DNA from 4 places in the Phyllobacterium sp. 22229 genome. Region 1 is predicted to be linked to each of the others. Evidence: riboswitches for the same ligand, from Rfam matches in the RefSeq annotation. Region 1 holds a riboswitch; each other region holds the start of a gene.

Region 1 (7,131 bases):
AGACCGCGGAAATTCATGAACTTGATGCGGACGGCTTGCGCAATCGCTGGACGCAGATGAAGGATGTGCATGAATTCTTCGGCATTCTGCGCTCGCTGAAGATGACGCGCCATCAGGCGGTGCAGGTGATCGGGCAGGATTATGCCTGGGCATTGGATCGTGACGCCTTGAGCGCCATGATGCAGCATGCGGTGCAGGAACAGATACCGATCATGTGCTTTGTCGGCAATCGCGGCTGCATCCAGATCCATTCGGGTCCGATTGCGAATATCAAGACGATGGGGCCATGGCTCAATATCCTTGATGAAACGTTTCATATGCATCTACGCCTCGACCACATTGCCGAGTTGTGGGCCGTGCGCAAGCCGACCAAGGATGGGCATGTGACATCGCTCGAAGCCTACGGCGCCGACGGCGAGATGATCATCCAGTTCTTCGGCAAGCGCCACGAAGGTTCGGGCGAACGGGAAGACTGGCGCCAGCTTGTTGAAAACCTGCCCCGCATCCTGCGTTCGGCCGCGTAAGGAAATGACCATGTTCGCTAAACGCCAGAGCAAGCCGGCAAGGCTGCATCTCGCCGCGTCACTCGCCGGGCTGATGGCATTGCTGACCCCGAACGGCATGGCATCCGCCGAAGAAGTCACCGGCCGTCTTCCCGATGCCAGCCGGGTGGTGTCCATCGGCGACTCCATCACGGAGATCATCTATGCGCTGGGAGAGGAGGGGCACCTTGTCGGCCGCGACCAGACAAGCACCTATCCGCAAGCGGCGCAAAAGCTGCCCGATGTCGGCTACATGCGTGCGCTGTCGCCGGAAGGTGTTCTTTCGATCAACCCGACAGCCATCATTGCCGTGGAAGGCAGCGGTCCGAAGGAGACGATTGATGTCCTGAAGAAGGCCAGCATCCCCTTTGTCTTCGTACCGGAGGACTATACGGGGAAAAGCATCCCGGCAAAAATACGCGCCGTGGGCACAGCCCTTGGTGTTGATGAAAAAGCCGAAAAGCTGGCATCGCAAATCGAGAAGGATTTGCAGGCGGCCGAGGACGCGACGAAAAACATCAAGAACCGCAAGCGCGTCCTATTCGTCCTCAGCGCTCAGGGCGGCAAGATCATGGCCTCCGGCACCAGGACAGCCGCCAACGGCATCATTGCGCTGGCCGGTGCCGACAATGCGATTACGGAATATCCCGGATACAAGCCATTGACGGACGAGGCGATCATCACGGCCAAACCCGACGTCATTCTGGTCATGGACCGCGGCGGTGACCATTCGTCCGACAATGCCGATCTTCTTGCCAATGCGGCGATCGCCGCAACGCCCGCAGGCAAGGACAAGAAGATCATCCGCATGGGCGGCCAGTATCTGCTGGGCTTCGGGCCGCGCGCGCCGAAGGCAATTCACGAACTGGCACAGGCCATGTACGGCAACGAACTCGGCAAATGAGTGAGACCGTCTTGAGAAAGCCTGCCGTCCTTGCTTCCGCACGGGGCGGCAGAAGGCTGCGCCCGGAGGGCGACCGGTCGGCATTGGCGCGCATGGTCATTGCCTGCCTGTGCTTGGTGCTTGCCGCCACCATCGTCTTCAGCCTTGCCTTTGGTGCATCCGATGCGTCGGTCCTCTCCGTCGTCAAGACATTGATTGCCGGAACCGATGCGGCGGACAATGGGCTTTCCGTCCGCGACCGCATCATCATCTACGATATCCGCCTGCCGCGCGTCATTCTCGGCGCGCTGATCGGCGCGTCGCTCGCCGTATCGGGTGCGGTCATGCAGGGATTGTTCCGCAATCCGCTGGCCGACCCCGGCATCGTCGGCGTCTCGGCGGGCGCCGGGCTTGGCGCTGTCAGCATCATCGTTCTCGGCGGAACCTTCCTCGCCCCGATGATCGCCCTGTTCAGTCTCTACGCCTTGCCGCTTGCCGCTTTTTTCGGCGCCCTCATCTTCACGCTCGTCCTCTACCGGGTCGCAACCCGGCGCGGACAGACATCCATCGCCACCATGCTGCTTGCCGGCATAGCGCTTGGCGCCATGGCCGCCGCCTATATCGGGGTCCTGGTCTATATCGCCGACGACAAACAGTTGCGCGACCTGACATTCTGGGGACTGGGATCGCTGGCGGGAGCCAACTGGGTCAAGATCGCAGCGTCCGGTCCGCTCATTGCGCTGGCCCTTGTCATTTCGCCATTCCTCGCGCGCGGCCTCAACGGGCTCGCCCTCGGGGAAGCATCGGCCAGTCATCTCGGCATCCCGGTGCAGCGCTTCAAACGCATCGCCATTGTCACGGTTGCAGCAGCGACCGGCGCATCGGTTGCGGTCAGCGGCGGCATCGGCTTTGTCGGCGTGGTTGTTCCGCATCTTCTGCGCCTCGTGATCGGTCCCGATCACCGCTATCTCCTGCCGGCCGCCGCTCTCCTTGGCGCCAGCCTGCTGCTGATTGCCGATGCGGTCAGCCGGACCATCGTTGCGCCGTCCGAACTGCCCATCGGCATCGTCACGGCGGCCGTCGGCGCACCGTTCTTCCTGTGGATATTGCTGCGCCGCCGCGGCATTCTGGACCTCTGATCATGATCCGTGTTTCCAATGTCTCTGTCTCTCTCGGCCGAAGCAGGATTGTCGAGCATGTATCCTTCGATGCGGAGGCGGGCGCATTCTGCGTCATCGTCGGCCCCAACGGATCAGGCAAGACCACGCTGATGCGCGCACTCTCCGGCGACCTGCCGCATGAGGGTGTCATCAACATCAACGGTGTGCCGATCAACCGGCTGAAGCTCTGGCAGATGGCAAGCATGCGGGCGATCCTGCCGCAATCCACCTCGCTGTCCTTTCCGTTTACCGTGCGCGAGATTGTCAAGCTGGGCATGACCAGCGGCCGCTCCGGCGCCGCGCGGCACAACGTGGAAACGTTGCCGGACGAAGCGCTCGAACGGGTCGACCTCGCGGGCTTCGGCGGGCGGTTCTATCAGGAACTCTCCGGCGGCGAGCAGCAGCGGGTGCAACTGGCGCGCGTCCTCTGCCAGGTCTGGCAGCCGGTGCTGGACGGCCAGCCCCGCTTTCTTTTTCTCGATGAGCCGGTGTCGAGCCTCGATATCAAGCATCAGTTGATCATCATGCAGATTGCCCGCGACTTCGCCGATCGCGGTGGCGGGGTTATCGCGATCCTGCATGATCTCAACCTGACCTCCATGTTTGCCGACCGCGTCGTGGTTATGCACAGAGGGCGGGCCGATTCTGTGGGTACGCCCATGGAGGTCTTGACGGATGACCGCATTCTGCGTGTTTATGAATGTGCGCTCAAGGTCGGCGGTCTGCCCGGCAAATCCGTGCCGTTCGTGTTGCCGCAATCCGCAACGCTCTGAGCAAGCGAAGATGTCGCTATCTACCTATTGACTGTAGATGGCAATTTGATACTAAATATAGATGTTATGGTTCTCCCCGAGTCGCAAGACCGGGAGCTAAGAGGGAAGCCGGTGAGATGTCCTGGACATTGATGCCGGCGCTGCCCCCGCAACTGTAAACAGCGAGTTGTTGTCGACAATGCCACTGGAGCCCCGCTTCGGGAAGGCCGACACCAGCGCCGACCTGTGAGCCAGGAGACCTGCCATGACATGATGAACGTCCACGGGCGGGGTGTCCCGGTGTGTCGCTTGCAATGGTCGGCCGCAAGCTGACCGGATTCTTGCACGCGTGCGCTCGACCTTTGCCCCCAACATTTGGGGTATAAGCACATGTCTCTTTCTCTTGAAACCACTCGCACCGATGGACTTGCACCCATTCGTCACGGCGAAACACAATCTACGTCCGCCGAGCCCGGCTATCGTGTCATTCGCCGCAATGGCTCGGTTACCCCCTTCGACCCGCTGAAAATCACCGTTGCCCTGACCAAAGCCTTCCTCGCCGTTGAAGGCAATGTCGCCGCCGGTTCCCGCCGCGTGCATGATGTCGTCGAAGGCCTGACCACCGACATCGTGACAACGTTGAAGCGCCGCAGCAGCGAAGGGCGTCTGTTTCACATTGAAGACGTGCAGGACCAGGTTGAACTTGCCCTCATGCGCAGCGAAAACCACAAGGTTGCGCGCGCCTATGTTCTTTACCGGGAAGAACGCGCGCGAGAACGGGCGAAGCTGGTTGAACCGGTGGCCGAAACCGGCCCGTCGCTGAGCGTGACCCTGCCGGGTGGCACCAGGGCACCGCTCGATACGGTGCGTCTTGCCCGCATCATCGATGAAGCCTGCGAAGGACTTGAGGGGGTCAGCGCCGCGCCAATCCTCAGCGAAACCCAGCGCAATCTCTACGATGGCATTACCCTTGACGAGTTATCGCTTGCACCCATTCTGGCGGCGCGCACGCTGGTTGAAACCGAACCGAACTATGCCTTTGTCACCGCGCGGCTGCTTCTCGACAAGCTGCGCCGCGAAGCCTTGAGCTTTGTCTTCGGCAGGCCCGAACAGGCAACCCAGCATGAAATGGCGGAACGTTATGCCGATTACTTCCCGGCCTATGTGAAGGCTGGTATTGAAGCCGAACTGCTCGATCCGGAACTCGCCCGCTTCGACCTGCATAAAATTGCAGCGGCCCTGAAGCCGGAACGCGACTTGCAGTTCCAGTATCTCGGCCTGCAGACGCTGTATGACCGCTATCTCCAGCAGACGCGCGGCATCCGCTTCGAGCTGCCGCAGGCTTTCCTGATGCGCGTCGCCATGGGCCTTGCCACCCGCGAGATCGACCGGGAAGCGCGCGCCATCGAATTCTACAACCTCCTGTCATCCTTTGATTTCATGGCATCCACCCCGACGCTGTTCAATTCCGGCACATTGCGGCCGCAGTTGTCGTCCTGCTTCCTGACCACCGTTGCCGACGATCTCGACGGCATCTTCAAGGCGGTGAAGGACAATGCGCTCCTGGCGAAATATTCCGGCGGCCTTGGCAATGACTGGACGCCGGTGCGCGGTCTTGGCGCCCATATCAAGGGAACCAACGGCGAAAGCCAGGGTGTCGTACCGTTCCTGAAAGTGGCCAATGATACGGCCATCGCGGTCAACCAGGGCGGCAAGCGCAAAGGCGCGGTCTGCGCCTATCTCGAGACCTGGCATGTCGACATCGAGGAATTCCTCGATCTGCGCAAGAACACCGGTGACGACCGCCGCCGCACCCATGACATGAACACGGCCAACTGGGTGCCCGATCTGTTCATGAGCCGCGTGGAAAAGGACGAGCCGTGGACCCTGTTCTCACCCGACGAGACGCCGGATCTGCACGACCTCTATGGTGCGGCATTCAAATCCGCCTACGAGGCGTATGAAGCCAAGGCGGCACGCGGCGAAATCCGCGTCTTCCGCACCGTTCGCGCTCTGGACCTCTGGCGCCGGATTTTGACCATGCTGTTCGAGACCGGCCATCCCTGGGTCACGTTCAAGGACCCCTGCAATATCCGCTCGCCGCAGGGTCACGCCGGCGTCGTGCATTCCTCGAACCTGTGCACCGAGATTACCCTCAACACATCGAAGGATGAAGTTGCGGTGTGCAATCTTGGCTCGATCAATCTTGCCAATCACATTGCAGCCGAGGGCCTCGACCTTGAGCGTCTCGGCCGCACTGTGGCGACGGCCATGCGCATGCTCGACAATGTCATCGACATCAACTTCTACACCATCCCCGAAGCGCGCTCTTCCAACCTGCGTCACCGTCCGGTCGGCCTCGGGCTGATGGGGTTCCAGGATGCATTGCAGGCTCTGCGCATTCCCTACGCGTCCGATGAGGCCGTGGCTTTTGCCGATCTCAGCATGGAAGCCATTTCCTACCATGCCATTTCGGCATCGGTTGACCTCGCCAGCGAACGCGGCAGCTATCCAAGCTTCAACGGCTCACTCTGGTCGAAGGGCATACTCCCCATCGATTCCGTCGAACTGCTCGATCAGGCCCGCACGGCAGCCGGCGCCAGGCTTTCGATGGACCGCAGCACGACCCTTGACTGGGAAGTCCTGCGCAAGCGGGTGACGACAACCGGAATGCGCAATTCCAACACCATGGCGATTGCCCCCACCGCGACGATTTCCAATATTTGCGGCGTCGCCCAGTCCATCGAGCCCGCCTACCAGAACCTCTTCGTCAAATCCAACATGTCGGGCGACTTCACCGTCGTGAATGCCGCGCTGGTGCATGACCTGAAGCAGCGCGGGCTGTGGGACGAAGTGATGATTTCCGACCTGAAATATTTCGACGGCTCGGTGGGTGAAATCGACCGCATCCCCGCCGACCTCAAGGCGCTCTATGCCACGGCGTTCGAAATCGACAGTGCATGGCTGATCGAAGCAGCCTCGCGCCGGCAGAAATGGATCGATCAAGCCCAGTCGCTCAATCTCTATATTGCCAACCCGAGCGGCAAGAAGCTCGACGAGCTCTATCGCCTCGCGTGGAACAGCGGCCTGAAGACGACCTATTACCTGCGCTCGCGCTCGGCCTCGCACGTGGAAAAGTCCACGCTGAAAGGCACGGACGGCAAGCTCAATGCCGTCGCCGCCAAGCCGGTTGCCGAACCGATCATCCTGTCGGAGCCGGCCGGCAATGCCTGCTCGATCAACGATCCGGACTGCGAAGCCTGCCAGTAAGCGCGCAACCACGCCTGCCATAGATGCTTTGCAATGAATTGAAGGAAAAGACCATGCTTGACTGGACCAACACCGAAGCTGCCGCCAATGCGGCGCGCGCCATCCATCCCGCCCTCGCACCGGATCAGGCACCCGCCGCCGATGCGACAGGCCTTGGCGATATCGTGCGCGGCGGCGGCCGTGTGCGCGTCGATGACAAGGCGATGATCAATTCACGTGCCGACGTCAATCAGTTGCTGCCGCTCAAATATCACTGGGCCTGGGAAAAATATCTCAATGGCTGCAACAATCACTGGATGCCGACAGAGGTGTCGATGCAGGCGGATATCGCCCTGTGGAAATCCAGGGACGGGCTGACCGACGACGAACGGCGCATGATCAAGCGCAATCTCGGTTTCTTCGCGGCATCCGAGTCACTGGTCGCCAACAACATCGTGCTCGCCATCTACCGGCACCTGACCAATCCGGAATGCCGCCAGTATCTCTTGCGTCAGGCCTTCGAGGAAGCCGTCCATACCCACACG
Region 2 (7,131 bases), on a different contig from region 1:
ACTCACTCAAGGACCGCCGCGTGACCGGTTCGATGATCAACCGGTTTCCTTCGCGGTGCATGATTGCGGTGTCGCCCGGCATTTCGAATTCAACCGGGATCCGTACAGCCTGATTTCGGCCATTGCGAAATAATTTTACCTGACGTTCTTGCATGGCAGGACCTCGCTCTATTTTGGCATATGCCTTAGCATAGGCCAATCCCTTCCACTGTACAAGGATCGCTACCCCGCTCGCTTCCGCAACAGAATCGTCACCACAAAAAACGCGCCGATGGAACTGGTAACGATCCCGATGGGCAGTTCCTGCGGTGCGAGCAGCAGACGGGCCGCAAGATCGCTGAGCAGGATCAGCAGGGCGCCGAGCACGGCGCAGGTGACGATCAATCCCGCATGCAGCTGCCCGGAAAAACGCCGGGCAATGTGCGGGATCATCAGGCCGACAAAGCCGATGACACCCGCCACCGAGACAAAGATCGCGGTGGAGAAAGCGCAGACGATGAACACCGTGTTGCGCAGGCGCGTCACCCTTATGCCAAGGCTTTCCGCCGTGTTTTCGCCGGCCAGCAGGGCATCGAGATTGCGGTGGTTGTACAGGGCGTAGATAAGGACGGCGGCAAGCCCGGTAAGGGCGAGCGGCAGGTTTTCCCAGCGGGCAAGGCCGAGGCCGCCAAGCGTCCAGAACATCACCGAATGCGCGGCGCGCTGGTCGCCGGCAAACACCATGTAGTTGGTGAGCGCAGCGAAAAGGAAGGAGACGGCAAGGCCCGCCAGGATCAGCCGTTCCGGCCCCTGTCCCTGCACGCGCCGCACCAGCATGAGCACGACGATGGCCGCCAGCATGCCGCCGCTGAACGCGGCAATCGGCAGGGTCCAGATGCCGAAGCGGTCGCCGATGACCGTAATCACCGAGACCGCTCCGGCCGCCGCGCCATTGGAAAGGCCGAACAGGAACGGATCGGCGAGATCGTTGCGGGTAACGGTCTGCAGCAGCGCGCCGATGATGCCGAGCCCAGCGCCAACGCAGATGGCAAGGATCACCCGCGGCAGGCGCAGGTCGACGATGATCTTGCCGACCGGACCGTTGACGGCGGTATCGGAGAGACCGGCGGCATGGGCGACGGCGCGCAAGACGTCACTGAGCGGAATGACCGTTGCCCCATAGGCAATGGACACGAGGGCGAGGGCCAGAACGGCCATCACCCCAGTCATCAGTGTCAGATGCTGACGGAAAGGCAGATGCACTCAGAAGGCTTCCGGATGCATGGCCTTGGCCATCTTGGCGATGGCCTCGATATTGGCCGGTCCGGGCGTCAGTTCCGCATAGCGCAGGGCGACGAAGCGGTTGTTCTTGACCGCGTCGGTTTCCTTCATCGCCGGATGGGACTTGAGGAAGTCGAGCAGCTTCTGGTAACCCGCGTCATCCTGATAGTCGAGGAGGACGAGGAATTCCGGATTGCGCGTGGCCACGGTTTCCCACGAGGTGGTGCCCCAGCTGGTGTCGAGATCGGCCATGATATTGGTGCCGCCCGCTTCGCTGATCATCGCGGTCGGGATGGCGAACTTGCCCGCCGTAAACGGCTTGTCCTCGCCGGAATCATAGAGGAAGACGCGGGTGCCGCTCTTGTCGCCGATCTTGGTCTTGATCGCTGCAAGTTCGCTCTTCCAGCCGCTGATCAGCGTGTTGGCTTCCTCTTCCTTGCCGAAAATCTTGCCGAGCTTTTCCATATCGCCATAGAGCAGGTCCATGGTGGCGGCGGGCCGGTTCTTGTCGAGATGAATGCAGCTTTCAGTCAGTTCCAGCGTCTTGATGCCGTGCGGCGCCAGCGTGTCGGGCGTGACTTCGCCGCCCGGTTTCATGCCGTAATTCCAGCCGGCGAAGAAGAAATCCGGTTCCGCCGCAATGAGATTTTCAAGGGTCGGGTATTTGGGCGCAAGCTCGGGAATGGAGCCCAGCTGCTTCTTGAAGGCGTCATCGAGTTTATACCAGCCGGTAATGCCCGATACCCCGACCATCGAGGATTGCAGGTGCAGGGCAAAGGCCATTTCACTCATGTTGATGTCCTGGATGACAGCGCGCTTGGGTGCGGCCTCGAAGGTGACGGGTTTGCCGCAACTGTCGACCGTCACAGGAAACGCCCATGCGGGGGCTGATAGCGCCGACAAGGCAAGGGCGAGCAGCATTCTTTTCATCACATTCTCCGTAGCTGAGCAGTTTGTTTTGTTGTTGGCTCTGGTGCTTCGAACACCATGAGGTCGCGATCCTGCGAGGGGTGGCGCAGGCGCAGGACATCAAGATCAAAGACGTCGCTGACGATGCGCGGCGTCAGCGTTTCATCGGGCGTGCCGGCGGCGACGAGCTGCGCGGCGTGCATGACGGCGACGTGGGTGGCGAACGGCGCCACCAGCGGCAGGTCGTGCAGCACCGCTATGACAGTCACATCGAGACCGGCGACGAGCGCCAGCAATTCGCTGCGCGCCTTCGGGTCGAGGTGATTGGTGGGTTCGTCGAGAAACAGGATGTCCGGCTGCTGGGCTATGGCGCGCGCCAGCTGCACGCGCTGCCTTTCGCCGCCGGAGAGCGAGCCGATGGGACGGCGCGAATATGCGGCGATCCTGGCGCGCACCAGGGCTTCGGCAACGATATCCCGGTCCTTTGCCTTGGTCAGGGTGCCGGTGTGCGGAATGCGTCCAAAAGATACGTAATCATCCACCAGCAATTGCGGGTCCGGCATGTCGGTCTGGCCAACAAAGGCAAACCTTTTGGCCCGTTCTTTGGGCGGCAGCCGGTCTATTCCCGCGCCATCGAGGTGGATGCTGCCGCAGGAGGGGCGCAGCAGACCGGCCAGCATGCGCAGAAGCGTTGATTTCCCCGCGCCGTTCGGCCCGATTATGGCAAGGCGGGCGCCGCGTGCGATGTCGAGCGAAACCTCATCCACCAGCGTCTGGCCGGCGGTGCGGAACGTCACCGCGTCGGCACGCAGGATGGCATGGTTCATGGGTGGATATGCGTGACTGCAGGCAAGGCACATGGCGTCAAATCCCAAGCGGTAGATGTCGTTGCGTCATCGCGGACGCGTCATTCTCGTACAGTAACGTTATAACATTGGTCAATGCCTGATGTGTCATAGGTGCGCCGGAATGCGTGCGAGGGTCTTGTCCCAAAGGCCCTGCGGGCGCTGCGATGCCTTGGACCAGCCATCGGTGAGCGTGTGATACATCCGGGCGAAGTCCAGAAGATCGGCAAAGTTCGTGGCGGGATCGATGTCGCCGAAAAGGTACTGCGCCTTGCCGGGCGCCCGGAAGGCGACGGTACAGGGATGTTCGCAACCGGCCATGCAGGCAACGCCATGCACCTCGTAGCCGAGCTTGCCATCGAGTTCGGCCTGCAGCCTTGCGGCAAGGTCCTGACCCGGCCGTGACAGGCCATCGGCAGCCTTGCACAGGGTGCAGACGATAATCTGGTGATCGGGACTTGGCGTGGTCATGCCGGTGCTTTGCCTTGTGGACAAAGGTCAGGGGAACGCGGCCAATGCACCATCGCGACAAGGCGGGAGAGGACATCGCATCGCTCCCGGCACACCCCGTCCGGTTCGAATTACAGATGTGATGGCAGGTCTCCTGGCTCGCGGGTCTCAGCTTCGCCTTGCCTTCCCGGCCTTTCGGTCAGTGGCATGTCAGGCATCGCTCGCCGCTTACAGTTGCGGGGGCAGCCACGGTCTCGGTCCCTTTTGGGTACGCCTCACCGTGTTCCCTTTTCATCTCCCGCGTTGTCTTGCGGAAGAAACCATCGGCGCGGATGCTATGCGGCCCGCCGCGCAGTTGCAAGCATGTTTATGCGGCAATTTTTGAAGCTGCCAAAATTTTTGGCAAATGAAAGATTTCAATTGGCCGGTAACGCGTTAGAGTGCTGGGAGCATTTGTGGGAACACGGCTTTTTTTGAATCAGATTTTTGAGGCGACATGGCAATTCACGCAGCAGTCTATCATCTGACGCATTACAGATATGACCGGCCCATCATGCTCGGGCCACAGATTATCCGGCTCCAGCCGGCGCCCCATTCCCGGACAAAAGTTCTCAGCCATTCCCTGAAAGTCAGTCCGGCCAATCACTTCGTCAACCTGCAGCAGGATCCCTACGGCAATTTCCTCGCCCGCTTTGTCTTTCCCGAGCCGGTGACGGAGCTGAAGATCGAGGTCGATCTCGTCGCTGACATGACTGTCTACAATCCATTCGATTTCTTCGTTGAACCCGTCGCCGAGACATGGCCCTTCAGCTATCCCGAAGAGATCAGCGACGACCTGTCGATCTATATCAAACCGGAACCGGCCGGACCTCTGGTTTCAGCTTTCCTTGCAACCATCGATCACAGTCCGGCGAACACGGTGAATTTCATCGTCGATCTCAACGCGCGCATCCAGCGTGAGATCGGCTATGTCATCCGCATGGAAACCGGTGTTCAGGAGCCGGACACCACCTTGAACCTGCGCGCGGGATCGTGCCGGGATTCAAGCTGGCTGCTGGTGCAGGTCCTGCGCAATCTCGGTTTTGCCGCGCGGTTCGTCTCCGGCTATCTCATCCAGCTGAAACCCGATCTCGTCGCCATTGATGGTCCCGCCGGCACCGACAAGGATTTCACCGATTTGCATGCCTGGTGCGAAGTCTACCTGCCGGGGGCAGGCTGGATCGGCCTCGACCCCACCTCCGGGCTTTTGACCGGCGAGAGCCACGTGCCGCTTGCTGCCACGCCGCATTACCGCAATGCGGCACCGATTTCCGGCATGGCCGAATTTGCCAATGTGGAATTCGGTTTCGATATGCGCGTGACGCGCGTGTCCGAGCACCCGCGGATCACCAAGCCGTTTTCCGACGAATCCTGGACTGCGCTCGATGCGCTCGGCGAACAGGTCGACGCGATCCTGAACGAGAGGGATGTGCGCCTGACCATGGGCGGCGAGCCCACCTTCGTGTCCATCGATGATTTCGAATCGGGCGAATGGAACACCGATGCCGTTGGGCCGACCAAGCGGGAAAAAGCCGACAGGCTGATCCGGCGACTGCGCGAGCGTTTTGCGCCGGGCGGGTTTCTGCATTACGGGCAGGGCAAATGGTATCCGGGCGAGAGCCTGCCGCGCTGGACGTTTTCGCTCTACTGGCGCAAGGACGGCAAGCCGATCTGGGTCAACCCCGACCTGATCGCCCCGGAAAACAGCAAGGCCGACGTCAAGCCGGAAGATGCCGGAAAACTCCTCGTCGCGTTGGCGCAGGAGCTTGGCGTTGAACAGGAGATGGTGGCGCCTGCCTATGAAGACCCGGCGGAATGGATCGTCAAGGAGGGCAATCTTCCCGATAATGTCGATCCGTCCAACTCGAAGCTGAAAGACCCGGAGGAACGCAGCCGCATCGCCCGGGTTTTCGAGCGGGGCCTGACCGAGCCAAGCGGTTTTGTCCTGCCGGTCCAGCGCTGGAACAGCCAGGCCTCCGGCCCGCGCTGGCGCAGCGAGAAATGGAAGACCCGGCGCGGCAAGCTGTTTCTGGTGCCGGGGGATTCGCCCGTCGGATACCGCCTGCCGCTCGGCGCCCTGCCGCATGTTCCGGCTTCGGAATATCCCTATATCGTGCCGGTCGACCCGTCGGTGGATCGCGGCGCCCTACCGGACCCGGCACCGCAACCGCGCGAAAACGTCCTGGCGGTTGCCTCGTTCACCGCTGATGAAGGCAACCAGCAGGAGCGGGTGGAGCAGGAACTGGGGGAAATCGGCGGGGCCGTGCGCACCGCCATATCGGTCGAGCCGCGGGACGGGCGCCTCAGCGTCTTCATGCCGCCGGTCGAGGCGCTCGAGGATTATCTGGAACTGGTTGCGGCGGCGGAAGCCGCGGCGCACAAGCTCGGGCTGCCGGTTCACATCGAGGGCTACAGCCCGCCGCAGGATCATCGTATCAATGTCATCCGCGTTGCACCCGATCCCGGTGTAATCGAAGTCAATATCCATCCGGCTGCCAACTGGCGCGACTGTGTGGACACAACGACGGCAATCTATGAGGAAGCCCGCCAGACACGCCTCGGTGCCGATAAATTCATGATCGACGGTCGCCATACGGGTACCGGCGGCGGCAACCACGTGGTGGTCGGTGGTGAAACACCGGCCAACAGCCCGTTCCTGCGCCGTCCTGATCTCTTGAAAAGCCTCGTCCTGCACTGGCAGCGCCATCCCTCGCTGTCCTACCTCTTCTCCGGCCTGTTCATCGGACCGACCAGTCAGGCGCCGCGCATCGACGAGGCACGGCACGACAGCCTCTACGAGTTGGAGATTGCGCTTTCGCAGGTGCCGCGCCCAGGCGAAGGCACGCCGCCCTTGCCCTGGCTGGTGGACAGGCTGTTCCGCAATCTGCTGGTGGATGTCACCGGCAACACGCATCGCTCGGAAATCTGCATCGACAAGCTGTTTTCGCCCGACGGTCCGACAGGCAGGCTCGGTCTGGTCGAGTTTCGCGGTTTCGAGATGCCGCCCAATGCGCGCATGAGCCTTGCCCAGCAATTGCTGATCCGCGCGCTGATTGCCCGGTTCTGGAACAATCCGATACAGGGCAGTTTCGTCCGCTGGGGCACGGCGCTGCATGACCGCTTCATGCTGCCGGCCTATGTCTGGCAGGATTTCCTCGATGTTCTCGCTGATTTGCGCGAGAACGGGTTTGATTTCCGGCCGGAATGGTTCGAGGCCCAGCTGGAATTCCGTTTCCCCTTCTGCGGGGAAATCGAGAATGAGGGCGTGAAGCTGGAAATCCGGCAGGCGCTGGAGCCATGGCATGTGATGGGCGAACAGGGCGCCATCGGTGGCACGGTGCGCTTTGTCGATTCCTCGGTGGAACGGCTGCAGGTCAAGGTCGACGGCTTCAATCCTGCCCGCTACCGCGTCGCCTGCAACGGCCGCGAGGTGCCGCTGACGATGACGGACCGGCAGGGCACGGCGGTTGCAGGCGTGCGCTACAAGGCGTGGCAGCCGCGCTCCGGCCTGCATCCGATGATCCCGGTCAACACGCCGCTGGTTTTCGATATTTACGACCAGTGGTCGCAGCGGGCGATCGGCGGTTGCGTCTATCATGTCGCACACCCCGGCGGGCGCAGCTATGAT
Region 3 (7,131 bases), on a different contig from region 1:
CGCCCACGCTGTTCGAATATATCCCCGACAACGCGCTCGTCTTCATCGATGAAAGCCATGTGACCGTTCCGCAGATCGGCGCCATGTACAAGGGCGACTTCAGGCGCAAGGCAACGCTGGCCGAATACGGTTTCCGCCTGCCCTCGTGCATGGACAACCGTCCGCTGCGCTTCGAGGAATGGGACGCGATGCGCCCGCAGACCGTCGCGGTTTCGGCAACCCCGAGCAATTGGGAAATGGAAGAAGCCGGCGGCGTGTTCGCCGAACAGGTCATCCGGCCGACCGGCCTGATCGATCCGCCGGTCGAGGTGCGTCCGGCCAAATCGCAGGTTGACGATGTCCTCGGCGAAATCCGCGAGACATCGGCAAAGGGCTATCGCACGCTGGTCACGGTGCTGACCAAGCGCATGGCCGAAGACCTGACGGAATATCTGCACGAGCAGGGCATCCGCGTGCGCTACATGCACTCGGACATCGATACGCTGGAGCGCATCGAAATCCTGCGTGATCTGCGGCTCGGCGCTTTCGACGTGCTCGTCGGCATCAACCTGCTGCGCGAGGGCCTCGACATTCCCGAATGCGGTTTCGTTGCCATTCTCGATGCCGACAAGGAAGGATTCCTGCGCTCGGAAACATCGCTGATCCAGACCATCGGCCGCGCCGCGCGCAACGTCGACGGCAAGGTCATCCTCTATGCGGATCATGTGACCGGATCGATGGAACGGGCCATGGCGGAAACCAGCCGCCGCCGCGAAAAACAGGAAGCCTACAACACGGCCAACGGCATTACGCCCGCCAGCATCAAGAAGAACATCGGCGATATTCTCAACAGCGTTTACGAACGCGATCACGTTCGTGCCGATATTTCCGGCTTTGCCGAGTCCGGCGCGATGATGGGCAACAACCTCAAATCGCATCTCGAACATCTGGAAAAGCAGATGCGCGAAGCCGCCGACGATCTCGACTTCGAAGTCGCGGCACGGCTGCGCGACGAAATCAAGCGGCTGCGCGAGACGGAGCTGGCCATATCGGACGATCCGATGGCACGCGAAGTGGAACTGGAAAGCCCGGTCAGCGGCCGGACCAAGGGCCGGCACAATGCCGGACGCGCCATGCACCGCGTGGTGACCGACGAGAACAGCGATCCGAATTCGCCGCTGTTCCGCAAGCCGCATCTCGATGAGATGGGCGGTGATACCACCCGGCCGCTTGGCGGCGGCCAATTCCGCAAGAACACGCTGGACGAGATGACCGTCGGCCGGACGGAGAAGCCTGTGCGTGGCGCAGTGCCGGAAAAACCCGCGCTTCCCGGCGGCACCAACCGGAACGACGACACCATCATCCGCCGCGAGCGCAGCGGCATCGGTTCCTATGAAGATGCCAATGATGCGCGCAAGAAACGCCGGCCGGGAAAGACGGGACGTCCGGGGCGGTAGAGCGGAATGCTCACCCCCCTCTGGGCTGCCGCCCATCTCCCCCACAAGGGGGGAGATCACATTGGCATCAACGCTTTTGCGTTGTTTTCAATGTTGAAGATTAGTTGAAACAGCAATGACAGCTGATCTCCCCCCTTGTGGGGGAGATGCCCGGCAGGGCAGAGGGGGGTGTGAATCCCCTCCCTACTCCGCGTCCCGCCCGAATGCGGCCTCGCCCACCCGCTTGATCTCCCTGGCAAAATCGGGATCGTCAACCGCGCGCGCCAGCACCACGGTGCCCACCAGCCCCGCCATGATGGCGATGGCCTTTTCGCGTTGCCGGGCTTTGCTGCGGCCGGTCACGGCATTGATGAGGATATCGAGAAGCGCCTTGGTGCCCTCGGTGAAGCGCGAGCGGACAGGACCGCCGCGCCGGGCGATATCCGGCGCCAGCGCCGCCATCATGCAGCCGCTCATCTGCCCCTCGCCATGGGCATCGCCCGCCAGATAGGACTGGGTGATCGCACCGAGCGCATCGCCGGGTGACGCCTCGGACAGGCTGGTCCACCGCCGCACCGACAGGGCCATGGCTGCAGCGCAGGCCTCGGCGATCAGATCGTCCTTCGAATTGAAATGCCCATAGAAGCCGCCATGGGTCAGACCCGCGCTTTTCATCACATCGGCAACGCCGATGCCGTCAAAACCCTTTTCGCGGAACTGCTGTCCGGCGATCTCGATGATGCGGGCGCGGTTCTGTGCTGCCTGGTCCCTGCTGACGCGCATGAAACATTCCTTCAAAAAAACTGCATTGACAATTTATATGATGATCGTCATCAATAGTCAAATATGATGATCGTCATTTAAAAGCCGATGACCTTCCAGGGAACACGAACATGATTTCATCGCCTCTCGCAGCCGCGCTCGCCCGGCGCAATGTCCACTATGGCTGGGTCGTCGTCTCCGTCACCTTCCTCACCATGCTTGTGACGGCAGCGGCCGTCGGCGCTCCCGGCGTGCTCATCGTGCCGCTGGAAAAGGAATTCGGCTGGACGACGGAACAGATCGCCACCGCCTTCTCCATCCGGCTGCTGCTGTTCGGGCTGATGGGCCCGTTCGCCGCGGCCTTCATGAACTATTTCGGCGTGCGGAAAGTCGTGTGCGTGGCGCTGGCGCTCATTGCCGGCGGTTCCTTCCTCTCCCTCGGCATGACGCAGATCTGGCAGCTCATTCTGCTGTGGGGCGTGGTGATCGGTTTCGGCACCGGCCTGACCGCCATAGTGCTCGGTGCGACAGTTGCCACCCGCTGGTTCACCGACCGGCGCGGGCTGGTGCTGGGCATGCTCACGGCAAGCTCGGCCACCGGACAGCTGGCCTTCATGCCGCTCATGGCTTCGATCAGCGAGAATTACGGATGGCGCGCGGCGACCATGATGGTCTGCGCCCTGCTCGCCGTCGCAGCGGCCGCCGTCTTCCTTCTGATGCGGGACCGCCCGTCCGATGTCGGCTTGCCCGCCTATGGCGAAAAGGAAGTGGCAAAGACCGCAGCGGTAACCGGCGGGCTTTTGTCCCTCATCATCCTGCCGCTGGCCACCCTCAAGGAAATATCGCGCAGCAGCACGTTCTGGGTGCTGTTTGCCACCTTCTACATCTGCGGCGCCAGCACCAACGGCCTCATCCAGACTCACTTCGTTGCCCTCTGCGGTGATTACGGGCTTGCGGCCGTCACCGCCGCCAGCGTGCTGGCCATGATGGGCTTTTTCGATTTCTTCGGCACGATCGGCTCCGGCTGGCTGTCCGACCGGGTCGACAACCGCTGGCTGCTGTTCTGGTATTACGGCCTGCGCGGCGCCTCGCTGCTGTTCCTGCCCTACAGCAATTTCTCGATTTACGGCCTGTCGCTGTTTGCCATGTTCTACGGTCTTGACTGGATCGCCACCGTACCGCCGACGGTCAAGCTGGCAACGGACCGGTTTGGCCGGGAAAAGGCCGGCATGGTGTTCGGCTGGGTCTTCGCCGGTCACCAGCTCGGCGCCGCATCGGCCGCCTATGGCGGCGGTTTTGCCCGCACGGAATATGCAAGCTACCTCCCGGCCTTCTTCACCGCCGGTGTCCTGTGCCTGATCGCCGCGCTGCTGGCGCTGACTATCCGCAAGAGCAGCAAGGACGACCGCGTCGGCGAACCTGCCATCGCACACTGACCCGAAGATGTAACCATATAAATATGTCTTTATGTGTTGTTGACAGTCTTCGGCGACGCGCCTACCATACCCCGCATCGTGGTTCTCTGCGCCTCCGGGCGCAGAGCTAAGAGGGAATACGGTGCGATCGCTGCCAGCGGTTCAATCCGGAGCTGCCCCCGCAACTGTAAGCGGCGAGCTGTTGTCAATTTCGTGTCACTGATCCCAGGACGGATCGGGAAGGCCTGACGAGAGCACCGACCCGCAAGCCAGGAGACCTGCCGCGATAGATAACGTCCACGGGCGGGGTGTCCGGTGTGTCGCTTGCAAGCGGGCGTCATGAGCGCCCGTATGTCCTGCACGCGTGCGCCTGGCCTTTGCCCTCAACCATCGGGGTAAGGAACTATGACTATCACCACAAGCAATCTGGGTTTTCCGCGGATCGGCAAGCGGCGCGAGCTGAAATTCGCGCTGGAAAAATTCTGGTCGGGCCAATCGCATATCGTCACCCTGCAGGATATCGCGGCAGAACTGCGCCGGGAGAACTGGACCCTGCAGCAGGCGCATGGGCTTAGCCACATGCCGAGCAATGATTTTTCGCTCTATGACCACGTGCTGGACACCAGCGTCATGCTTGGCGCGGTGCCGCAGAGCTATGCATGGAAGGGCGGGCCGGTTTCGCCCGAGACCTATTTCGCCATGGCGCGCGGCAGCCAGGGCGGCCATGATCACGGCGCCTGCACCCACCACGGGGTGGCCGCTCAGGAAATGACGAAGTGGTTCGATACCAACTATCATTTCATGGTGCCGGAACTGACAAAGGGGCAGGAATTCACCCTCGGTTCCAACAAGCCGGTCGACGAATACCGCGAAGCGAAGGAGCAGGGCTTTGACACGCGTCCCGTGCTTCTCGGGCCGGTTACATTCCTCACGCTGGCCAAGAGCAAGGATGCGCAGACCGATCCGCTGTCGCTGCTGCCGGGCCTTCTGCCGGTCTATACGGAAATCCTCCGCCGCCTCTCCGCCAACGGCGCCGAATGGGTGCAGATCGACGAGCCCGCACTGGTGCTCGATCTCGACGAAACCACAAAAACTGCATTCAAGATGGCCTATGCGTTTTTCGCCCGTGCCCTTCCCCGCCTGAAACTGTTGCTGACACCCTATTTCGGCGCGCTTGGCGACAATCTCGACCTGGCGCTCGGGCTGCCCGTTGCCGGCCTGCATCTCGATCTTTGCCGTGCACCCGAACAACTCGATACTGTCGTGGCCGAGGCACCCGCCGGCCTCGTCCTGTCGCTCGGCGTCATCGACGGCCGCAATGTCTGGCGCGCCGATCTCGAGGCGATCCTGCGGCGTATCGAACCGGTGATCAGCCAGCGGGGGACCGATCACCTCATTCTCGCGCCGTCCTGCTCGCTGCTGCACACGCCTGTCGATCTCGAACTTGAAACGGACATCGACCCTGACTTCAAGAGCTGGCTGGCCTTTGCCACGCAGAAGCTGGAGGAACTGTCGATCCTTGGCAGGGCGATCAACACCGGCCGCGATAGCGTCCGCAACGAACTGGCAGCCGCCAGTGCGGCCGTGGAAACCCGCAGGACATCGGCCAAGATTCACGATGCGGCGGTCAGGCAGCGCCTGCAGGCGGTGACCGCGGAGCAGTCGCGGCGGCAAAGCCCCTATCCCGTTCGCCGGGAAAAGCAGAAATCCTTGGGGCTGCCGGATTTTCCGACCACCACCATCGGTTCCTTTCCGCAGACGGAAGGGGTGCGCAAGGCGCGGGCGGAGCATGGCAAGGGGGCGCTGACCGCCAATGCCTATGCGGCGCTGCTGCGCAAGGAAACGGAAAACTCCATCCGCTGGCAGGAGGAAATCGGCATCGACGTGCTGGTGCACGGCGAATTCGAGCGCAATGACATGGTGCAGTATTTCGGCGAGCAACTGTCCGGCTTTGCCTTCACCCGGCATGGCTGGGTGCAGAGCTACGGTTCGCGCTGCGTCCGCCCGCCGGTCATTTTCGGCGATGTCAGCCGCCCGCAGGCCATGACGGTCGACTGGGCTGCCTATGCGCAGTCGCTGACCGACAAGCCGATGAAGGGCATGCTGACGGGGCCGGTGACCATGATGCAATGGTCGTTCGTGCGCGACGACCTTCCGCGCGATCAGGTCTGCCGCCAGATCGGACTGGCACTGCGCGACGAGGTGAGCGACCTTGAAAAGGCTGGAATCCGCATCATCCAGATCGACGAACCGGCCATCCGCGAGGGCCTGCCGGTCCGCCGGGCCGATTGGGCCGCCTATCTCGGCTGGGCCACCGAATGTTTCCGCCTGTCAGCCTCAGGCGTTCAGGACGAAACGCAGATCCATACGCATATGTGCTATTCGGAGTTCAACGACATCATCGACTCCATCGCGGCCATGGATGCGGATGTGATCTCCATCGAGACATCGCGGTCGAAAATGGAACTGCTCGACGCGTTCGTGACCTACCACTACCCCAACGAGATCGGACCTGGTGTCTATGACATCCACTCCCCGCGCATCCCGCCGGTGGATGAAATGGCCGGCCTCTTGCGCAAGGCGAAAACCCATCTCGCCCCGGACCAGATCTGGGTCAATCCCGATTGCGGCCTGAAAACCCGCAAATGGGAAGAGGTCAAGCCAGCCCTCGTCAACATGGTCGAGGCGGCAAAACGCCTGCGGCTGGAACAGCGGGCCTAGCGGGCAATGCGCGCGCGGCGGCCGGCCGCTTTGGCCCGGTTGCCGCACGTCTCCATGCTGCACCAGCGCCGCGTGTGATTCTTGCTGGTATCGTAGAAGACGATGCAGCAGCGCTCATTGCTGCAGTGGCGGACATTCGTCGCTTCGTCGGTAACAAACCGGGCAAAGTCGGAGGCGATTTCAGCCAATACGCTTTGCGGCCCCGTGGTGACGGGCTTTGCGCTGGTCGCCCACCCGCTCCCTGATGTCTCCAGAACCGTTGCAACCGGATGTTCCGCCATCCGCCGGTTGATATCGGCGATAAAGGCAGGATTGAGCGCCGTCCCGGCCGCCAGACCATCCGCCGCCGCGCGCAACTGCGCACGGAACGCCTGCGCTTCCGTCAAGGCGGCGTTGAAGGTGGCCGCATCAGCCGCATCAGCCTGAAGATCGGCCGTCTTCGCCCATTGCAGAAACGCACCGTCCTTGCCGATGAGATCGATGAACTCACCATCGATGATCTGCGTGTTGACGAAATCCAGCCAGAGGGCATTGCCCAGAAAAATGAACGGCATCGCATGTCCTTTCACTCCTAGAAGTAACCATCAAAATTCAATTTGACAAGTTACTCCATTTGAGTAACCATCAAAATGTAATTTAGACGGTGCAACCGCCCATCCAACAGGAGCAGGAACGATGTCACAATCGAACGAACACGCACGCCCGCTGATCAGCTACCGGACCGAGGAGGTCGATGGCGTGAATATCTTTTACCGGGAAGCCGGGCCGAAGGACGCACCGACGCTGCTCCTGCTGCACGGCTTTCCCACCTCGTCGCA
Region 4 (7,131 bases), on a different contig from region 1:
CTTTGCCGCTTTCGGTGAACGTCCGGCCACGCTGGCAAGTAAAGCCTGCCTGCTCTGCTCTTCCAGAGTATTCTTGCCGGCTTGGCCGGCAGATTTGCTGTTCAGGTCGGATACGTTTTTCATGGGCCATTCTTTGATAATTGGCCACAGCATAGGACATCGCCCCGTTTGCCGAAACGAAAGCACGGTTAAAACTCCGGTTGAAACAGGCACGGGATTCCGGTTCTGCCACCTATGCTAGAACCAGATTGCGCTTTGCCCGCCTCCCAACTCTGTGGGAGGCTTTTGGCGATTCGTCTCGAACCGGTTATCGGGATGTTCTATTGGCGGTCGTTGATGCGGAACGCGGCGTCCCAGCCGAGCGCATCACGGGCTTTGCCGCTGTTGGCGACGACATCGGTCTCCGTGACATTGTAGATGCCGCCCGCCCCGCGCTCGACCGCCTTGAGCGCCGCCACGGCAGCAGCATCGACATGGACGCGCAGATCCGGATTGGCCGGCATATCGACCCCGGTTCCCGGCCCATAGAGAAAGCCGTAACGCAGCACAATGCCATCCATGCCCGGTTCACGCAAAACCGCCTGTTCCATGGCGGCAACACCGCCGACGGTGGTTGCACGGGGCTCTTCCGCATGCAGATCAAGCGGGTCCGTTTCGACGAACACACCGGCTTTGGGCGCATAGGCCCAGGCGATGCTCTGCACGATCATCCGCCGGACACCCACTGCCTTTGCCGCGCGTACGAGATTGGCGGTTCCTTCGCTGCGGATGCGGGCATTGCGGCCGATGAAATCCTTCATCGCCGCCGGACTGACACCATAGGGCAGATCCGTAAGCTGATGTATGACGACATCGGGCTGCGATTCCACCACCGCCGCGGCGAGTTTCTCCGCATCAAAGACATCGACGATGGCTGGTTCAACCCCGATCTGGCGCAGGGAAGCGGCCTTCTCCGCGCTTCGCGTGGTGCCTGTCACCGCATATCCGGCTTCCAGCAAAAGCGGGGCAAGCCGCTTGCCAACGGCACCGCTTGCGCCGGCGAGGAAGATTTTCCTGATCATTTACGCGTCTCCTGTCATTGTCTGGCATTGGTCCTGCACCGCCAAGACGAGGCAACCCAACCGAATGTGACATGACCTCCGCCCTTTTTCATCTAAACGGGTTCGAGCATGCCAAACCAGGCGACAAGCCCGAGCACGACAATACCCAGCGCGATCTCCGTCAAGGTTCCAAGCCGTATGACGTGCAGGGAACGCGCCTCGCGGGTGCGCATGCGCGGAACGAATACATAGCGGTTGATCAGAGCCAGTCCCGCCAGCGCCGCGACAAGAATGATCTTCAACGCCAGCAAGAGCTGATAGGGAGAGGTCCAATCGTCCGGCAGATGTCCAAGGACGAGCATGGTGTTGACCACGCCGGAGGCAATCACCAGTGCAACGGCCACATGACCGGCCGACGAAAACCGCATGAGCGCCGTTTGCGCCGCCATACGCCATTCCGCCTGGCGCAACCGGTCAAGCACCACAATAACCGGCACAAGTGCTCCGATCCATGCGCCGCCTGAGAGCACGTGCAGCATATCATTGCTGCGATGGGCCACACCGATCCAGCCCTCCTGCATTGTGGCATGGCCGGAAAATGCCAGACTGGCCAGAACCAGCCCTGACGCCACTGCAAGCGCAGCATGCGCCCGGCGCGGCGTCAGAGCCAATGCGGGTAAAAGCAGCAGGGCAGCTGCAACCTGTAGCGCCCAGCCGCGGCCGACGCTCGTCTCGAGCAGCACGTCACGGATTGTTCCGAGATCAACAACATCGGTCCAGCCCTGCCCGATCGTTCCTGCCTGCAGCGGCAAAGCCAGAAACGTCGTCGCGACAATCAGAAAGACCGCGATCCCGCTCGCCGGGCGCAGGCGCTGCCCGATTTCCACGGCGAGGCTTTTGGGCACCAGCAGCGCAAGATAGGCAAATGTCCCCCACAGGAACATCGCGGACACATTGTGCGCGAAGCGGCAGAGAACAAGCGCCGTCTCCAACCCCATCAGGGCTTGACGGTAAATGTATAGCTGCCCTTGGTCTTGTGACCGTCGGTGGAAAGCACCGTCCAGTTGACAGTGTAGCCACCCGGGACAAGCGGGGTCGACAACGGGATGACCAGTGTTTTCTGGTCACTGATGGCCAGTTTGGCCTGACCGGTCGATATCGTCGCGTTTCCTTGACCGGTAATGGTCGCCCCTGAGAATTTCAGGTTCAGCCCTTCGGAAAATGTCAGGTCGATCTCGACGGGCGAGACCTTCACCGTCGCGTTTTCGGCTGGAACTGCCGATTTGAGATGGGCATGGGCGAATACCTGTCCCAACAGACCGGCATTGACGACGGTTGCGACAGCGAGAATACGGAAGAGCTGTGACATGAGAACTCCTGTAAGCGGGCAGAGATTGAAAATCCGGGATGTGGATGCGACCGCGCGGCGAAAGCTATGCCTGATTTTAGCCCGGATCATGGCAGAATCCCCGCGGCACGCGGCGGCAAACAGGCGGCAGCGCGAAGCATCCACCTGACGCCGTCGCTGCTCATTTCGATACAGCTGAGCGGTTCGACATCGATGCGCCAAAACGCGGTATCCGGTGCTTGCAAGGCGCTGAGAACAGCGGCGCGGACGATGGAGGCGTGCGTCACCACGATTGTGTGGCCGCCATCATTCAGATGGGAACGCATCCAATCCGCAATCCTGACGAGAAAATCATGGATGGATTCGCCGCCATGCGGCGCCGATACGGGATTGTGCATCCAATCGGCCACATCGTCCGGCTGGGCATCATGAACAGCAGTGAATGCCTGTCCGGCCCACCGCCCGTAATCAATCTCCGCCAGCGCCGCATCGACAATGGATTCCAGTCCGAGGGCATCGGCCGTTTGCCGGGCCCGCAGTGCCGGACTGGTCAAAACACGGTGCGCGTGGCGCAAATGCCCGGCAATAGCCTGCGCGCGCTGGGTTTCACCAGGTTCAAGCGCTTCGTCGGCGGGAAAAGCACCGGTCCGCACCGCAGGCGTGGCGCCATGGCAAACAAGGGTTAACCGCGTGGCTTTGGCCAAAATATCCCTCAAAAACCCTCAGGAAAAATACGGAAATGGCGCCCTGACCGTTCATTGACAGTCTGCGGCGTGCACAGATATAACCGTGCTGTTGCGAGTTTGGAAGCCGGTGAAATTCCGGAGCGGTCGCGCCACTGTAATTAATCAGTCTTTTTTCGCTGATTGAAAGCCAGACCCTGGCCGCAACATCATTAATTCCGTTAGTGAACGCGTCATTCTGGGAGAAAAGTTCATGTCCGATATCGCTCTTACGCCATCAGCCGGCGTCACCCCCATTCCTCTCGGCGAAGTCTTGCCCTGGGCTATTTTCGGCGGGCTGATCATGCTGCTCGCAATCTACTTCATTGGCGCGGAAGAAGGGGCGATGTCGCTCTTCTCGGGCATGTATGTGCACGAATTCGTTCATGACGGCCGCCATCTCCTCGGTTTTCCCTGCCACTGAGGAAACGAAACAATGACAAGAGATCTTTTGATCCGCGGCATGATCGTAGGGGTCATCGCCGGGTTGCTGGCGTTCGGCTTTGCCCGGGTGTTCGGCGAACCGCAGGTTGATCACGCCATCGCCTTTGAGGAAAAGATGAGCCAGGCGGCCGGTGCAGCGGCTGAACCGGAGCTTGTCACGCGGGCGACACAGGCCGGCATCGGCCTGTTTACCGGCATCGTTGTCTACAGCGCCGCGCTTGGCGGATTGTTTTCCCTGGTCTTTGCCTTTGTGCATGGCCGGGTCAGCTCGCTCAGCCCGCGCAGCACGGCGGCTCTGCTTGCCCTTGCAGGTTTTGTGGCAATCGTTCTCGTTCCCTGCATCAAATATCCGATGAATCCGCCTGCGGTCGGCAGTCCGGACACCATTGGGGCCAGAACGGAACTGTTCTTCGTCATGCTGGTGGTTTCGCTCGGCGCCCTTGCCGCGGCCGTCGGCCTGGCAAAGCGCCTTTATGCCCAGCACGGCGCATGGAACGCGACATTGATCGCCGGTGCCGCCTATGTCGTGTTCATAGCCTTGGTTCAATACCTGCTTCCCGCCATCAACGAAGTTCCCGAACAGTTCTCACCGACGGTTCTGTGGAATTTCCGCGTCGCATCGCTGGGGATCCATGTGATCGTCTGGACCACGCTTGGTCTGCTCTTCGGCGCTTTGGCTGAACGGGTTCTGGCCGGACAACGGCCGCGCTATCGCCTGCAGGCGGCGCGCTGAGCGCAGTCGGCCATTCCTGAACGCCCCCTTGCGGGCGTTCAGGCTTCCGCCGCCGATGGAGCTGGCATGAGACCGCAACACCTCAATATCCCCATGCGCCGCCCGGCAGGCTGGTTTCTGGTTCTGGTTGCGTCGTTGCTCCTGTTGCAGACCGGCAGCGGCTGGGCGCATCGCAGCAGCGCCGGAACCGACACTTCGGGCATTTCCATTCCGAGCCTCTCCCACGGTGAGATGGCCATTATCGCTGACTACCGCACGCCGATCCTCGATCTGGCAGCGCGGATGACCCGCACCGATGAAAAGTTCCGGCGGCTGCTGAATTATACCAATATCCAATACAGCTATTGTCTCTGGGGCATTGTTCCCGGCAGTATCAGCGACGAGCAAAGCCCGTTCAACGCCTGTTCACACGCCTATCTTGCTGCGGCAAAGGCAGTGCTGGTGTATATGCGCGACATGCCCGAACACCGGGACGCGGTCAGTACCCTCGTCTCTGATCTTGATGGCGAGCTTGTGCGCAATGGCGGCTCTTTCGTCATGTGCCAGTATAGCGGCGATCCCTACAACACCGCCGACATCATCAAGCCGCACTGGAGCGATGTGCCGGGGCACCTGACCAGCCTGTTTTCCTTTCTGGGATTCGCGATGCTGTTTGTTTCGGCGGGTTTTGCCTGCATCCATCTGACGCGCCCGCCACAACAGCCTGATACCGTCTGATCAAGGCTATGGCCTTTGGGCCACACCGCGCACGTCTTGTCGCCGAACCGCAGATCGCCCTTTCCGCTGCACGCGACTTGATTTAAGCCTGCTTGACGTTTGAACGTTACTGCATTTCATGCCCAAAGACGCTTACAACCAAGGACACTTCATGCCCTCCTTTGATTATATCCGCCCCATCCTGCTGCTGCTCGGCTCAAATGTTTTCATGACATTTGCCTGGTATGGCCATCTTAAATTCGCGGGCCGGCCGCTTTTTCTGGTCATCCTTATCAGCTGGATGATTGCCTTTGCCGAATACTGCCTTGCGGTACCGGCAAACCGCTACGGTCACGAGATCTATTCGGCCGCCCAGCTGAAGACCATTCAGGAAGTGATCACGCTCCTGGTCTTTGCTGGGTTTTCGGTGATGTATCTCGGTGAAAAAATCACCATCAACCACCTCGTCGGCTTCGCGATGATCTGCGGCGGTGCATTCTTCGTGTTCAAGGGTCCGCTCTAGGATCAAATATTAGCCGCATAATATTGTTGAAAGACCGCAGGGAGGCCGGCTAACCGTTGCGAAACGTATAGGCATAACCGTTCAGCGCCGGCGCGCCGCCAAGATGCGCATAGAGCACCGTTGACCCGTCGGGAAAAAATCCCTTGCCCACGAGATCGATCATGCCTTGCATGGATTTTCCCTCATAGACGGGATCGGTGATCATGCCTTCCAACCGCGCGCAAAGACGGATGGCCTGTTTGGTTTCCTCTGATGGTACGCCATAGACCGGATAGGCATAGTCTTCGTTGAGGATGACATCCGCCGCGGTCAGGTCTTTACCAAGCTCAACCAGATCGGCGGTGCGGCGCGCGATCTCCAGCACCTGCGCCCTGGTCTGCGCGGGGGTGGCCGAGGCGTCGATGCCGATGACGTTGCGCTCGCGCCCGTCTTTGGCAAAACCGGCAAGCATGCCTGCATGGGTCGAACCGGTCACCGTGCAGACAATGATATAGTCGAATGTGAAACCGAGCGCAGCTTCCTGTGCCCGCACTTCTTCAGCGAAGCCGACATAACCCAAACCGCCGTATTTATGGACCGAAGCTCCCGCCGGGATCGGATAAGGTTTGCCACCCTTGGCTTTCACATCCTCGATGGCGTTTTCCCAGCTTTCACGAATACCGATGTCAAAGCCTTCATCCACCATTTCCACGTCGGCACCCATTATCCGGCTGAGCAGGATATTGCCAACGCGATCATAGACGGCGTCTTCGTGCGGAACCCAGCTTTCCTGCACCAACCGGCATTTGAAGCCGATCTTCGCCGCTGTCGCCGCTACCATGCGCGTGTGGTTCGACTGCACGCCGCCGATAGTCACGAGCGTGTCGGCACCCGATGCAATGGCATCCGGTATGATATATTCGAGCTTGCGCAGCTTGTTGCCGCCAAAGGCCAGCCCGGAATTGCAATCGTCGCGCTTGGCATAAAGCTCGACCCGGCCGCCGAGATGCGCGGACAGGCGGCTCAGTTTTTCAATCGGCGTCGGCCCGAATGTCAGCGGATAGCGTTCGAATTTTTCCAGCATTGTGTTCCCCTTGAGAAGTGGTTTTCGCAGGTAAAACGCTATCATTTGCCGGGTGAGAGGTGCTCTCATAGTTTGGCAACAAAACTGATGAATAATGATTTCTTTGCGCTAATTCTGCACTATACTTTTGTAGTAATGCTTGTTTGCGGAAGATTCTTTTATGCCCAGCGAACTGGACCGCATCGATATGAAAATGCTGCGGCTGTTGCAGAAGAACGGGCGCTTGACCAATGCGGAGCTGGCAACGCTTGTGGATGTGAGCCCGGCGACCTGCCATCGGCGCACGCAGCGCCTGTTCGACGACGGTTTTATCAAGACCGTGCGGGCGATGGTGCAACCACAAATGGTCGACCGGGGTGCATTGGTCATGGTCGGCGTGGTGCTGGATCGTTCAACGCCGGAAAGCTTCGCGCAGTTTGAACAGGCGGTAACAAAATTGAGCTTTGTTCTCGACTGCAATCTCGTCGCCGGTGATTTCGATTATTTCCTGAAAATCCGCGTCAAGGATATGGCCGACTTCAACCGGATTCATGGCAGCCAGCTGATCGCCCTGCCCGGCGTG

What was found. A riboswitch is a leader RNA that binds a small molecule or an ion and turns the genes downstream of it on or off. The one in region 1 is predicted to bind cobalamin.
Region 2: linked by a shared signal. The riboswitch ahead of ACTJJ7_RS04425 (DUF1636 family protein) and the one ahead of ACTJJ7_RS03405 (ribonucleoside-diphosphate reductase subunit alpha) in region 1 are both predicted to bind cobalamin.
Region 3: linked by a shared signal. The riboswitch ahead of metE (5-methyltetrahydropteroyltriglutamate--homocysteine S-methyltransferase) and the one ahead of ACTJJ7_RS03405 (ribonucleoside-diphosphate reductase subunit alpha) in region 1 are both predicted to bind cobalamin.
Region 4: linked by a shared signal. The riboswitch ahead of ACTJJ7_RS00750 (CbtB domain-containing protein) and the one ahead of ACTJJ7_RS03405 (ribonucleoside-diphosphate reductase subunit alpha) in region 1 are both predicted to bind cobalamin.

What each region holds. Positions count from the first base shown of each region.
Region 1 is NZ_JBQEPA010000002.1:228,360-235,490, reverse strand. It holds gene ACTJJ7_RS03425 (hemin-degrading factor) at 1-524, shown strand, start outside; gene ACTJJ7_RS03420 (heme/hemin ABC transporter substrate-binding protein) at 529-1,446, shown strand; gene ACTJJ7_RS03415 (FecCD family ABC transporter permease) at 1,443-2,564, shown strand; gene ACTJJ7_RS03410 (heme ABC transporter ATP-binding protein) at 2,567-3,358, shown strand; cobalamin riboswitch at 3,409-3,619, shown strand; gene ACTJJ7_RS03405 (ribonucleoside-diphosphate reductase subunit alpha) at 3,728-6,607, shown strand; gene ACTJJ7_RS03400 (ribonucleotide-diphosphate reductase subunit beta) at 6,661-7,131, shown strand, end outside.
Region 2 is NZ_JBQEPA010000003.1:88,589-95,719, reverse strand. It holds gene ACTJJ7_RS04445 (antitoxin) at 1-154, opposite strand, end outside; gene ACTJJ7_RS04440 (FecCD family ABC transporter permease) at 223-1,209, opposite strand; gene ACTJJ7_RS04435 (ABC transporter substrate-binding protein) at 1,243-2,190, opposite strand; gene ACTJJ7_RS04430 (ABC transporter ATP-binding protein) at 2,190-2,996, opposite strand; gene ACTJJ7_RS04425 (DUF1636 family protein) at 3,123-3,485, opposite strand; cobalamin riboswitch at 3,592-3,804, opposite strand; gene ACTJJ7_RS04420 (DUF2126 domain-containing protein) at 3,961-7,131, shown strand, end outside.
Region 3 is NZ_JBQEPA010000029.1:50,447-57,577, forward strand. It holds gene uvrB (excinuclease ABC subunit UvrB) at 1-1,436, shown strand, start outside; gene ACTJJ7_RS25485 (TetR/AcrR family transcriptional regulator) at 1,620-2,198, opposite strand; gene ACTJJ7_RS25490 (MFS transporter) at 2,309-3,613, shown strand; cobalamin riboswitch at 3,676-3,892, shown strand; gene metE (5-methyltetrahydropteroyltriglutamate--homocysteine S-methyltransferase) at 3,998-6,313, shown strand; gene ACTJJ7_RS25500 (CGNR zinc finger domain-containing protein) at 6,310-6,867, opposite strand; gene ACTJJ7_RS25505 (alpha/beta fold hydrolase) at 6,989-7,131, shown strand, end outside.
Region 4 is NZ_JBQEPA010000001.1:155,071-162,201, reverse strand. It holds gene ACTJJ7_RS00775 (hypothetical protein) at 1-123, opposite strand, end outside; gene ACTJJ7_RS00770 (NAD-dependent epimerase/dehydratase family protein) at 321-1,061, opposite strand; gene copD (copper homeostasis membrane protein CopD) at 1,154-2,038, opposite strand; gene copC (copper homeostasis periplasmic binding protein CopC) at 2,038-2,409, opposite strand; gene ACTJJ7_RS00755 (histidine phosphatase family protein) at 2,496-3,092, opposite strand; cobalamin riboswitch at 3,141-3,291, shown strand; gene ACTJJ7_RS00750 (CbtB domain-containing protein) at 3,325-3,534, shown strand; gene ACTJJ7_RS00745 (CbtA family protein) at 3,547-4,287, shown strand; gene ACTJJ7_RS00740 (hypothetical protein) at 4,354-5,004, shown strand; gene ACTJJ7_RS00735 (DMT family protein) at 5,156-5,506, shown strand; gene ACTJJ7_RS00730 (1-aminocyclopropane-1-carboxylate deaminase) at 5,556-6,569, opposite strand; gene ACTJJ7_RS00725 (Lrp/AsnC family transcriptional regulator) at 6,730-7,131, shown strand, end outside.